Regions from separate parts of the Brevibacillus sp. NPDC058079 genome, predicted to be linked through region 3. Evidence: riboswitches for the same ligand, from Rfam matches in the RefSeq annotation. Region 3 holds a riboswitch; each other region holds the start of a gene.
The links. Region 3 has a riboswitch for lysine ahead of ACFVS2_RS23605 (amino acid permease). Riboswitches for the same ligand answer to the same signal wherever they lie in the genome.
Positions count from the first base shown of each region.

Region 1: linked by a shared signal. The riboswitch ahead of dapD (2,3,4,5-tetrahydropyridine-2,6-dicarboxylate N-acetyltransferase) and the one ahead of ACFVS2_RS23605 (amino acid permease) in region 3 are both predicted to bind lysine.
Region 2: linked by a shared signal. The riboswitch ahead of ACFVS2_RS11555 (aspartate kinase) and the one ahead of ACFVS2_RS23605 (amino acid permease) in region 3 are both predicted to bind lysine.

Region 1 covers NZ_JBHVSO010000002.1:500,002-504,343, reverse strand. Annotated here, with positions in the region: gene ACFVS2_RS09105 (EcsC family protein) at 1-731, shown strand, start outside; gene ACFVS2_RS09100 (GNAT family N-acetyltransferase) at 706-1,254, opposite strand; gene ACFVS2_RS09095 (flavodoxin) at 1,323-1,763, opposite strand; lysine riboswitch at 1,904-2,093, shown strand; gene dapD (2,3,4,5-tetrahydropyridine-2,6-dicarboxylate N-acetyltransferase) at 2,185-2,895, shown strand; gene ACFVS2_RS09085 (aspartate aminotransferase family protein) at 2,910-4,124, shown strand; gene ACFVS2_RS09080 (N-acetyldiaminopimelate deacetylase) at 4,128-4,342, shown strand, end outside.
Region 2 covers NZ_JBHVSO010000003.1:293,657-297,998, forward strand. Annotated here, with positions in the region: gene ACFVS2_RS11545 (succinate dehydrogenase cytochrome b558 subunit) at 1-198, opposite strand, end outside; gene ACFVS2_RS11550 (YslB family protein) at 628-1,080, shown strand; gene ACFVS2_RS11555 (aspartate kinase) at 1,134-2,375, opposite strand; lysine riboswitch at 2,606-2,793, opposite strand; gene uvrC (excinuclease ABC subunit UvrC) at 2,897-4,342, opposite strand, start outside.
Region 3 covers NZ_JBHVSO010000008.1:280,808-285,149, reverse strand. Annotated here, with positions in the region: gene ACFVS2_RS23610 (hypothetical protein) at 63-926, opposite strand; gene ACFVS2_RS23605 (amino acid permease) at 1,145-2,593, opposite strand; lysine riboswitch at 2,707-2,892, opposite strand; gene ACFVS2_RS23600 (DinB family protein) at 2,977-3,471, opposite strand; gene ACFVS2_RS23595 (CGNR zinc finger domain-containing protein) at 3,640-4,197, shown strand; gene ACFVS2_RS23590 (alpha/beta fold hydrolase) at 4,303-4,342, shown strand, end outside.

The sequences.
Region 1 (4,342 bases), on a different contig from region 3:
TAGATCGGATTACGCCTGCTTTCGTTCAAGAGAAGCTGGGAAAAGCCGTAGATGAAATGGCAGCCTTTCTTGAGACAGGTGGAACTTATTTGGTGCAGGATGAACCGATTTACAAACGGTTTGGCAAACGAGTAGAGGGACAGGGCACGTCTGTTATTGGCAAAGAGGAGATTGCCGCTGTACCGCTTACGATCATGAATGATGTTGCAATGGAGTTAAAGGATTCACGTGCGAATTTTGCCACGGTACAAGGTGCCACGACTGGCTTCGGAGGGATTTTTACCCTCGCGATCGATATCCCGTTGTTGATGGGGACATCCCTAAAAGTATTACAAGAGATGGCTCTTGCCTATGGCTATCGACCTGAAGAGAAGAGGGAGCGGCTGTTCGTCGTCAAATGCTTGCAGTTTGCTTCATCAGACATCGTAGGGAAAAAAGCGATACTCGCTGAGCTCTCCCGCTTTGATGATCCAAATGCGCAGAGAGAGGTAATGGCGCAATTGCAGGGATGGCGTGAAGTCGTGGTAACGTACACTGAAAACTTTGGGTGGAAAAAGTTATTTCAAATGGTGCCCATTGCAGGTATTTTGTTTGGGGCGTATTTGAACCGCTCAACCGTACAGGATGTCGCCGAAGCGGGGATGATGCTGTACCGCAAACGGCGCATCCTGGAGCGGCTGCGTGAGAGCGAAAAGAGCGAGGAAATTACTGAGACCACTCCTCAACAGTAAGAGCGTAGAGGAGATGGTCCTCCCATACACCATTAATTTGCAAATAGCGTAACGAAAGTCCTTCCTGGCGAAAACGGTTTTTTTCCAAGACGCGAATGGAAGCTTGATTGCGAGGCATAACAGCAGCTTGTACCCTGTGCAGCCCAGCATCCATTAAAGCAAAGTGAAGAGCGAGATTTACTGCTGCTGTCGTATAGCCTTTGCCATTGCACTCCTGATCCATAAAGTAGCCAATCGTAGCATTTTGCCACGCGCCGCGTGCGACATTCGACAACGCTACACGTCCAATCATCTTTCCGGATTCTCGTGTGAATACGCCGAAAGCATAGGCTGTGCCACGTTCAAAATCATTCTGTGCTTGCGAAATCTGTTCTTGCTGTCCTGGGAGGGTCAGAAATGAAGCGGGGCGGATCGGTTCAAATGGTTGGAGAAAGTCATGATTACGCAGCCGAAGCCCTAGGAGCTCGGCTGCGTCTTGTTGTTGGAGAGGCCGTAAGAGAATCTCGTCTGTATGTAGTGACATGAGATCAATCCTCCTTAAAAAGTTGGATTGATAGTATATCATGTGCCAGAGTATTTGGGAAACATCAATTAGCCGAGCAATTCAGCAAACGATACCCCAAATGCTTTGCAAGTTTCCACTTCTTTTGCAGTAGGAGATAGCTCGATTTTCAAACCTTCCAAAGGAGTTTCCGCACCACGCTCGCTCGCCTTTTTTAGCAAAATATCAACAGCTGCACCGACATGCTCGTAAGCGGAGTCGCAAGAGCCAAAAGCAACTACCTTTTTCCCGCTGAGGTCAATATCGTCCATTTCCTCATAAAAATCCAGGCATTCGTCTGGCAATTCGCCATCGCCCCATGTGTAGGCACCAAGCAAGATTCCGTCGTAAGCTTCGAGTTCTTTTGTGTTCGCATCCATCACTTCTTTTATCTCCAGCTCAGCACCAGTTGAACGAATACCTTCTGCAATTGCTTCAGCAATTTCCTGTGTATTCCCTGTCATGCTCGCGTATACCATCAAAATGCTCATAAAACGTAAAACCTCCAATTAGATAATGAGTATCATTCTCACAAATAAAATTAATGAAAATGAGAATCGTTGTCAATAACTTTTTTCTTATTGCCACGTTTCATTGATTTTGGTAGAGTTAAATAAAATTATAATAATATACTCTAAATAGAGGTGCGCCGAAGAAGAGTAAGTCTTTTCGCAATCTGCCAGGGGGCAGGAGAAGGAAGAAAGGCTAAAGCGCCGAAGCTTATGCTATGCCCCTACGTAGCACAGGCTGGGGTGTCTCATGAAAAATGAACATCCTGTCACAAGGGACCTCAAGTCTTTTTGTGGAGCGCTATTTATGATTTGCTTATGTAGTATCAAAAGCAATGAGATAGCGAATGCACTCATTGCTTTTTTTGATTTACCATGCTGTTATTTTGAGGAGGATGTAACTATGAACATGATGGATGCTAACGAAATTATCGCGTTTATTCAAAAAAGCGAAAAGAAAACACCAGTGAAGGTATATGTGAAAGGGAACCTGGAGGGAATCGACTTCGGTGCGAGCTCCAAAGCTTTCATTACTGGTTCTACTGGTGTTGTTTTTGGTGAGTGGAAAGAGATTGAGCCAGTGCTCGCGGCTAACGCAGACAAAATTGAAGATTATGTGGTAGAAAGCGACCGTCGCAATTCCGCTATTCCATTGCTGGATACAAAAGGGATTCAAGCGCGTATTGAGCCAGGCGCAATTATCCGTGACCAAGTGACAATCGGTAATAATGCGGTCATCATGATGGGTGCTTCCATTAACATCGGTGCAGTCATCGGTGAAGGTACGATGATCGACATGAATGTTGTAGTAGGTGGACGTGGAACCATCGGGAAAAACTGCCACATCGGCGCGGGATCGGTTATCGCGGGCGTTATCGAGCCGCCATCTGCACAGCCAGTTGTTGTCGAGGACGATGTTGTCATCGGAGCAAATGCTGTCATTCTGGAAGGTGTACGCGTAGGAAAAGGTGCTGTCGTTGCAGCGGGTGCTGTCGTGATTGAAGATGTACCTCCATACGTAGTAGTTGCGGGAACGCCTGCACGTGTGATCAAGCAAATCGATGAAAAAACTCGTTCCAAGACAGAGATCAAGCAGGAGCTACGTCAGCTGTAAGGGAGAGAGTGCACATGGACTGGCGTTCGCTCGATGAACAATATATCGTCTCCTCTTACAAAAGACTTCCGATTGCCATAGAAAAAGGCGAAGGAAATTACTTGTACGATACGAACGGGAAGAGCTATCTCGACTTGTTTACCGGCCTTGCTGTAAACGTTCTGGGGCATTCTCATCCGCGCATTGTACAGGCTTTGCGTGAGCAGGGAGAGCGCTTCTTGCATATATCCAATGTATTTTTAAACACACCGGCTATTCGTTTGGCCGAGCGTTTGGTTGCGAACAGCATTAGTGGGAAAGTATTTTTCACCAACTCTGGTGCAGAGGCTACAGAGACTGCGATCAAGCTGATTCACAAATGGACGAAGAACGAGGGAGCAGGTCGTGAAGGCATTGTTGTCTTACGCAACAGCTTTCACGGGCGAACACTCGGAGCAGTGCGTTTGACGAGGCAGGCTCACGTCTATCAAGACTTTCCTCAGCCGGCTTTTCCTGTTTATGAACTGGATGTGGAGGACACGGAAGGATTGCGAGCGATTTGCCAGGAAGCAAGGCCCGCTGCGGTCCTCATGGAGCCAGTCTTGGGTTCCGGTGGTGTCGTGCCGTTAACGGAAGCATTCTTGCGAGAGGTAGCTGCGATCTGTGAACAAGAAGGCATGCTCTTTGTCATGGACGAGATCCAGACAGGAATGGGCAGAACAGGAAAGTTGTTTGCTTATGAGCATGCAGGCGTAATGCCAGACCTTATCCTTTTTGCCAAAGGCATAGGGGGAGGGCTTCCGCTCGGCGGTGTCATCGCTGGTCCAAAGCTGATGAACCAGTTCAAACCAGGGGATCACGGAACGACGTTCGCACCATCACCACTGTCTGCTGCTCTCGGGAATGTCGTGTTGGATGAATTGCTTGATCCAGCCTTCATCGCTCACGTAGAAAAAGTCATTGCGTACCTGTGGTCGGGCTTGGAAGCGTTGCGAACACGTCTTCCAGATCAGCTGCAATCCCTTCGCGGAAAAGGCTTGATGGTTGGAATTCCGCTCTCTTCCACTCCGGAAGAGGTAAGCCACTTGCAGCAAGCGTTCCTTGACGAAGGAATTCTCGTTGACGTGACGCAGAAAACGATTGTTCGTCTGCTTCCGCCACTGACGTTGACAAAAGCCGATGTGGACCGTTTTCTTGCCGTGTTTGAGGAGCAATTAAAAGTAAGATCAGGTACGAAAAAGGAGGCGTAGGGCATGACGACTTCCTTGTTTACACAAATTCGCCGAGACCTGCACCAAATACCGGAGCCAGGCTTCGCTGAAGTGAAGACGCAACAATACTTGCTCGATTATTTGAAAAAGCTTCCACAAGAGCGAATCGAGATCAAAACGTGGCGGACAGGCATTTTGGTCAAGCTGGCAGGAACAAAGCCTAAACGATTAATTGCCTGGCGGACGGATATGGATGG
Region 2 (4,342 bases), on a different contig from region 3:
CGGGAGGTAGATCAAGGCAAATTCAAGTACTAACAGAAATGGAAGGTTTTCAATGAAGCCTACTGCCTGGTTGAAAGCTTCAGGTCCACGAGTCGCTTGATAGTTGGCGGTCAAGTGGAACACGAGGAAGAGCCCGATCGGAAACAAACCAAGAAGTGAGTGTAGCTTGTGACTGAGAAAGCTATGGCCTTTCGCCATACAATGGTCCCCCTTTCAATGTATGTAACTCTCAATTCTGTGAAAAACGTCAAGCATCACCGCAAGCGGTCCAAAACGGTTTTCGTCCGTTTTGATAGACCTTTCCCCAATATCCTAACCCATTGCCTCACCCATTAGACATAGCAAAACCGCCACGATCATTTTATGAAGAGCATCTTGACGCTGTTCACAAAAAGACTGCGTTTGCTAGATCATATGAATTTGTCGGAATGTGTCAAAATTCGAGAAAAAGTTGGGCAAAACTTTGACCAAATCCAATTGTACTCTTGTCGACACAGAGCGTCAAGACAATCAATGTACTAAATACATTGATAGAATAACTTTGTTTAGTCTAGCTATTTTTTCTATTAAGATGTCATAAATGTGAGCCCCTCCTCATAATCTAGTACAGACAGGAGGGAGGCACATATGAAAGAGAAGGATCAGCTTGCAGCACTGTTGCCGCCGGAGACCATTCCCTATGCGGAAAGAATGAACATGCCCTATCTTGGCTATCATCTTCTACGCGAAACGCTGACCAGCACCCTGCTAGGTGATAGTGAAAACCATATTCTCTATTGGATAGGAAAAAATATGGGCCGCCAAATCCCCATCCAATCTGCAACTGGCCCGATTATGCCTTTTATTCGGCTCGGATTAGGCCAACTAGACATCGTGGAGGAGACCAGGCAAACTATCGTCTATTCGCTCACTCATTCTATTTTTAGCTATCAGTCTATAGAGAGACTAGGATGTAGTCTTTCTTTTGAGGCTGGGATCATAGCTGGTATGATTGAGCAGTGGAAAGCAAGAGAAGCGTTTAGCAAAATCGAAATGGAAAGCCCTTCAGACATACGTATATCTGTACAAGTAGCGTCATGAAGAAAATGCCCCCTCTACCTGTAACAAAGGGAGAGGGAGCATCCATCCATGTTTTATACTCCGTGCACGACCGCGGTTTCCTCGACATCCAGACCATATGCCGAATGAAGACTGCGAACAGCCAGCTCCGTCAAAGCTGCGGGAATAACGCAAGAAACCTTGATATCAGACGTAGATACCATTTTAATAGAAATTTCTTTTTCTGCCAGGACGCGGAACATTTCGGCAGCTACCCCTGGATTGTTGATCATACCTGAGCCAACAATTGATACCTTGGTCAAGCCTTCCTCGAAATCGACTTTTTCAAAGCCAAGCTCGGTTTTGTTTCTGTCCAGCGTATCCAGTGCTTTTTTCAGATCATCCGCTGCAACGGTAAAAGAAATGTTCGTAACAGACGCATCATAGGAGCTTTGGATAATGATATCGACGTTCACCTGATTGTCCGCCAACGTATTAAACAAACGGGAGAGCGTCCCGACCTTGGCAGGCATGCCGACAACCGTAATTTTGGCTACATCTTCATCGTGTGCAACTCCACTTACTACTCTTCCTGTTTCCATGTTGGCAACCTCCTCAACGTACGTACCATCTTCGGCAGTAAAGCTGGAGCGGACGACCAGCCTTACCTTGTATTTTTTCGCAGCCTCTACTGACCTTGGATGAAGAACCCCTGCACCGAGGTTCGCCAGCTCCAGCATCTCATCATACGAGATCGTATCCAGCTTGCTCGCAGCTGGAACCATTCGCGGATCAGCTGTGTATACCCCGGACACGTCCGTAAAGATTTCGCATTTCTCAGCGTTCAAGCTCGCTGCGAGTGTAACCGCAGATGTATCCGATCCACCGCGGCCGAGCGTCGTAATTTCACCTTCGTCACTGATCCCTTGGAATCCTGCCACAATCACCACACGACCACGGCCGAGCTCGGATTGAATCCGCTCTGGATCAATCTGCTTGATCCGTGCTCTTCCGTGAATCGCCTCTGTGGTAATTCCAGCCTGCCAGCCCGTCAGAGAAATGGCGTCGTAGCCTTTTGTATGCAAGGCCATCGACAAAAGCGCGATCGATACCTGCTCCCCCGTGGTCAGCAGCATATCCATTTCACGCTCGGATGGGTATGCGCTAATCTGCTTGGCCATGTCTACCAATACGTCAGTAGATTTCCCCATTGCAGAAACAACGACTACCACATCATGCCCTTCCTCTTTGTAGCTGATAATTCGATCCGCAACTCGTAAAATTCGCTCAATGGTACCTACAGAGGTGCCTCCGTATTTCTGCACGATCAACCCCATGCGGCTTCTCTCCCTTTTCTCATATCCAATGTTGGTATTTATCTCGTATCGTATGGTTTTTCACTATTCTCTCTATAAGGAAAAGTCTTACATTTTTATTTTACAAAAAAGGCACCGACAAGGAATAAGACCTGCCGCTGCCTATTGTTTCGACATACCGGTTCCTCCCTCCCAATACACGCGGACAACGAAGATTGACAGTAAACACCATCAAAACTCACATTGACACACCGTGAGATAGCTCTCCATCTGACAATTGGTCATTGTACAGATGACAGTCCTGCATTTGTTCAACGCAGACCCAGCATGGAGAAAAGCGGGTTTCCCTCCACACTTCGGCGAATTCCCCTTTCCCGTCCCCTTCACAGATACCCGATCTCAGGGTGGTACTCTTGGTTTTCGCGCCTCTACCTCACTCCATAATGGAAGTGAGGCTAACTATTCTGTTTGAATCGGATTATATCATGAGTCTAAAAATGGATCAATTCCTTTTTAAGAGGATGTTCCAAAAGTTACATTTGCTATGTGTCCAGCTTGCGCAGATGCCCGATGATTTCTTTTGCCAGCTTGTCGCCGATCCCTAATTGGCGGAAGTCTTCTACCGTCGCCTCTCGCATTTTTTTCAGCGAGCCAAAATGAGAGAACAACAGCTTGCGTCGCTTCTCACCGATACCCGGGATCTCATCTAATTGCGAAGAGAGCATCGTTTTCGTCCGGGATTGTCTGTGGAACGTAATAACAAAACGGTGGACTTCATCTTGGATGCGCTGCAACAAATAAAACTCATAGCTATCACGCCTAAGATTTACAGGCTCTGGCGGATCTCCGTACATGAGCTGAGCAGTGCGGTGCTTCTCATCCTTCGCGAGTCCACAGACGGGAATATAGAGACCCAGCTCGTTTTCCAGCACGTCCATAGCGGCACTGATTTGACCTTTTCCACCATCGATCACAATCAGGTCGGGCATCGGCTGGTTTTCTTTCAGCAGACGAGAGTATCGACGGAGAACGACTTCGCGCATGGAGCCGTAATCATCTGGTCCCTCGACGGTTTTGATCTTGAATTTGCGGTACTCCTTTTTGTCAGGGCGGCCGTCTGTAAACACAATCATCGCAGACACAGGCTCTGTTCCCTGAATGTTGGAGTTGTCAAACGCTTCAATTCGATGAGGAACCGGAATCCCTAAAATGTGACCGAGATTGTGTACCGCTTGGACCGTACGAGCATCGTCCTTGGACATCAGCGCGAACTTCTCCTGCAAAGCAATACGGGCGTTCTCGGAAGCCATGTTCACGAGCTCATGCTTTTTGCCTCTTTTGGGAGCGTGGACTTTGATGCCCAGCCACTCACTCAAAAGCTCCGGTTCACTCTCTTGCGGGAGCAAAATTTCTTTTGGCAGCGCATTTTGCTTGTCGTAGTAGAACTGGCTCACATAAGACATGAAGTCTTCGGTTTCGCTACCGTAGTATGGAAAGGAAGTCGTCTGACGCTCGATCATCTTCCCTTTTCGCATATAGAACACCTGAATGCACATCCAGCCTTTTTCCACAGCAAACCCGATAATGTCGCGGTCTACCGTATCAGCGAACGTGATCTTCTGCTTCTCCATCACCGCTTCGATGCTCTTGATCTGATCGCGATATTCCTTGGCGCGTTCGAACTCCATGTTTTCTGCGGCTTGCAGCATTTTTTCCGTGAGAGTTTGCTTCATTGCATCATGGCCACCATCGAGGAACCGGCTGATTTCATCCACCAAACGCTGATTTTCCTCTGCCGATACCTCGTACACACAGGGCGCTAGACATTGTCCCAAATGGTAGTAAAGACAAACCTGCTTGGGCATATTGCGGCATTTGCGCAACGGATAGAGGCGATCCAGCAGCTTCTTCACCTCGGAGGCATCTCCGGCATTCGGATACGGACCGAAATACTTGGCTTTATCTTTTAATACCTTACGGGTAATCTC
Region 3 (4,342 bases):
AAAAAACAGCCCCAGTCCCAGGAAAAGTTCGGGCGGAGGCTGTGACGATCATCTTTGTGCAGTTAACTCGTTTTCTTGGCTAGGATCTTCATAAAAGAGGCAAGATTCGTTTGTAGCAATGGTGTGAAGGTTGAAAAGGAAGTATTTTCAGCGAGCGTATTCATTTGACGAACAAATTCAGTGGCGTCCTTTGTATTTACATTCTCAAAGCGGTTAGCGATTTTTGTATTTTTTAAATCGGAGAGAAGCGTAGCTTGTTCGTTTCGGTATTGTGCGATCCAGTCTGGACGATGTTGCAGCTTTTTGACGAATTGAATCAGCGTGCTTACTTTCTCTGTTTGATTGGTTGTGGCCGCTTGCATTTTTTTGTAGGCTTCTGGGTCATACCGCTCCATCAGCTTGGACGGATTAACATAGTCGTTCGGCGCCCCATGTGGTTTTTGCGGAAGCTCTACGTAGCTGGCACTGCCAGTTGCAGGGTCAACCTTTCGTGTTTTGGCGACTCCAGCAAGCAGCTGGAGGGTATCCAAAAATTCAGCAGCATTTTTTTCATCACCCATGTATTGGTCTGCCAAATATTTACCTTGGGTTAAACCGACTTCTACCAAAGCAGTTCTTTCTTCATCCGTGTAAGTGGATTGGGAGTTGAAAAAATTTTGCTCCAGGATGTGGTCAAAGCCTTTGCGAGCCTCGGGTGGTTTATCTGCGAAAATTTTATCCAAACGCTCATTAATCTCTGTGCTAAAGAAAAATTGGACGCTGTGATGTTCGATGGCATCAGCAGGTAGCTCGCGTGCCTTGTGTGAACGAAGGTCTACAGTATCGGGCTTGGGCAATCCCAGACTAGTTCCTGTCACCATTTTGGGTGCAGGTTGGTTAGTTGGAAGCTGGGGGGTTAGGTAGCGGGTATTCGATTGGATTTGCATGTTCTACTCTCCTCACATGGATTCATGTTCAGTCGTGATGGCAGGAGATCTGGTTACCTTTTATCAGATGACTGGTATGAGCTGTGAGAACGGAAGGAAACGGATCTCAATTGCTTCTTGTCTATACTATCGGCTGTTTTTGGTCCATTTTTAATATGCTGGCAAATATGAAAAAGGACTCCCGTTTAGATAACGGAAGTCCGTATTTTTTTCTTCGATTACTTCGTGTATTCATCCATGCTGAAGTCTACTTGTTCAAGCGGGACGAGCTTGGTCTTTTTGGTGATTTTATAAGCGAGCCAAATGATTAAGAAGAGTGGCAGGCCAATGTAAGAGACCAGGACGCCATACCAGTCAATCATTCCACCCACGAATGCGGAGTAGTTTTGCCCCAAAATAACGATACAGCAAATGATGAAGGCAAAAATCGGTCCAAACGGGAACCATTTTGCCCGATAAGGCAATTCGCTTAAGTCACGACCCTGAGCGATAAAGGCTTTGCGGAAACGATAGTGACTAATGGCAATTCCCAGCCAAGCGATGAAGCCTGACATACCGGAAGCATTCAAAAGCCATACATACACTTCACCTTCCCCAAACAGAGAGGACAGAAAAGCAAGGGCGCCAATGAGCGCAGTCAAGATCAAGGCATTGATCGGTACGCCGTTACTTGTTACTTTTGCGAACCATTTTGGTGCGTTTCCTTCTTTCGCCAAGTTCCATAGCATGCGTGTAGAGGCGTACATACCAGAGTTACCAGCTGACAATACAGACGTGAGAATAACGGCATTCATGACAGATGCTGCAAAAGCAAATCCGGCATTTTCAAATACAATCGTAAACGGACTGATCGCAATATCCGTAAGGTCGCCACTGATCAGATTTGGATTATCGTATGGAACCAACAACCCGATGATCAAAATAGCGAGGATGTAGAAAAGCAAGATGCGCCAAAAAATTTGACGGATGGCCTTCGGAATGTTGCGGGCAGGGTCTTCGCTCTCCCCAGCTGCGACACCAACGAGCTCTGTCCCTTGGAAAGAGAATCCGGCAATCATAAAGACACCGAGCAGGGCCATGAAGCCGCCATTGAATGGCGCGTCGCCTTTGGTGAAGTTTTGGAAGCCAACTGCTTGGCCGCCCATAATGCCAAAAATCATCAACACACCCACAATAATAAAGATGATGACCGTTATTACTTTAATCAAGGCGAACCAATATTCTGATTCTCCATAGGCTTTCACAGACAGGAGATTCAAGGCAAACAGCAATCCGAGGAACAAAGCGCTCCACAATATCGCTGGGGTATCCGGGAACCAATATTTCATAATAAGTGCCGAAGCTGACAGCTCGACGGCAATGGTAATCGCCCAGTTGTACCAGTAGTTCCAGCCGAGAGCAAAGCCGAGAGATGGATCGACGAACCGTGTGGCATACGTCGAAAACGAACCGGAAACAGGCATGAAGGACGCCATTTCCCCCAAGCTGGTCATTAAAAAGTAAACCATGATACTAATGGCGAGATAGGCGACTAAAGCTCCACCTGGTCCGGCGGAATGGATCGAGCCTCCACTCGCGAGAAACAATCCCGTCCCAATCGAGCCGCCGATGGCGATCATCGTCAGGTGTCGGGCTTTTAAACCACGTTGCAATTGATTTTGTGACATAAGCTGCTTGCACGACCTTTCTTGATTTTTGAGAAGGAAGGTCGGAAATTAAAAAACCGCCATAGCCAAAAAAATGGCATAGGGCGGTATCATCCAATCCCCACCAAGCCTTCACTGAAGATAGCTCACCACGTTTGCTTGGCATGCAAACGTGACAGTTCTGCCTCTTTCGAGTACAGCCCCAACCCAATCGCACAGAGACGCGATATGAGCTTCGGCGGATTTTCCTTACCTGGAGTCATTGATTTTCTCTGAATCTCGTACAGGATGATATAAAAGCCGCGACCTCTATCCCCACCGTGAAAGATGAGGATAACATGTATGAAATTATGTGATTTAACAACTATAAAGGATTGTTCGGGATTAATCAATGTGAAATTTTGTTATTCAAATGAGCGTCTGGCAGGCCAGGAGCCTTGCAGCTTGCGAATTTGGACGATTTGTCCTGTATGAAACGCATCATGCAAGACAAGACTCATTACGGCCTGGTAAATGGGTTTATAGGTAGCCATCTGGTTTAACTCTTCATCCGTCAGCAAGGAAAGCTTTTCATGAATGTGGTGATGGACGCTTTCCATTCGTAAGAGGGTAGCTTTCCAAGCGTCTTCGTCATCTGGACCACCGGATGGGGTGAAGGTATCATCGTTCGTCACAGCGGAGCCAGGAAATTCGGTGCCCAAAAGACGATGCAACAGGCGTTCTTTGTAATAAAGCAGGTGGCTGACGTTTTCCCAGATTGTGTTGGCTGCTTCTCCCACAGGGCGCCAGTTTGCCTCCGCTACTGATACTCCGGCAAGCGCTTCTTTTAAGGGTGGATACCAGTCTTCCTTGTCATAGGCACATTCCCATCCGTGCAAAAGCAATTCCTTCCGATTCATACGCTTCCTCCTCGTCTGTGAAACAGATTGATGAAACGCTATAATAGCTGTAAGAAATGATTGTGTAACCAGTTAATTCAATTACGATAGTTACAAATAAAGATTACCATATCCTGTATGGTCATACAAGAGAGAAAAATGAAGGGTTTCGTCAGGAGAGTTGATGACATGGACTGGCTTTGTATCGATTTTTTAAATAGTGATTGGCGGGATTGGCGCGGTTCTGGTCGTGGGGAAAATCGTCTGGAGAAAGAGGAATGGCTGTCATCCTTTTTGCAGACATACAAGCTAACCGCACCGCTGCCGATGAATGAGGCGTGTGCCGCGTCTCTTTTGCAATTGCGGGAGCGTTTGAGACGTATGCTAGAGGCCGTAATCCGTGGAGACCGATTCCAAGAGGAGGACCTTGCGGAATTGAACAAAGTGTTGGCTCTCGCTCCTTTTCATACGCAGGTGTTGTATGTAGATGAGGAGGGCGGCTACAGGCAAAAGCAATCCAGCCAAGCAGAGGGATGGTCACTCGTCATGGCACAAATTGCAGCTTCTTTCGCGGAGTTGCTTGCCCCACAGCATCTGGAGCGAATCAAAATATGTGACAACGAGGATTGCCGCTGGGTGTTTTATGATGAAAGCCGCAACCGGGTGCGCCGCTGGTGTGATGACAAAATGTGCGGAAACCTGATGAAGGTGCGCCGTTTTCGTGAGCGGCAGAAGGAAAAAGGTTAATGGAGCCTTAACCAAAGACCGTCGGGATTTTGTCTCTGACGGTTTTTTCTATGTTTGAGACATAATAAGTAGCATATACATGGGAACGGAAACGAGGTGGGTAGGATGAGTCAAGCGCGCAAAAAATGGTTTCAGGCACTCGTAT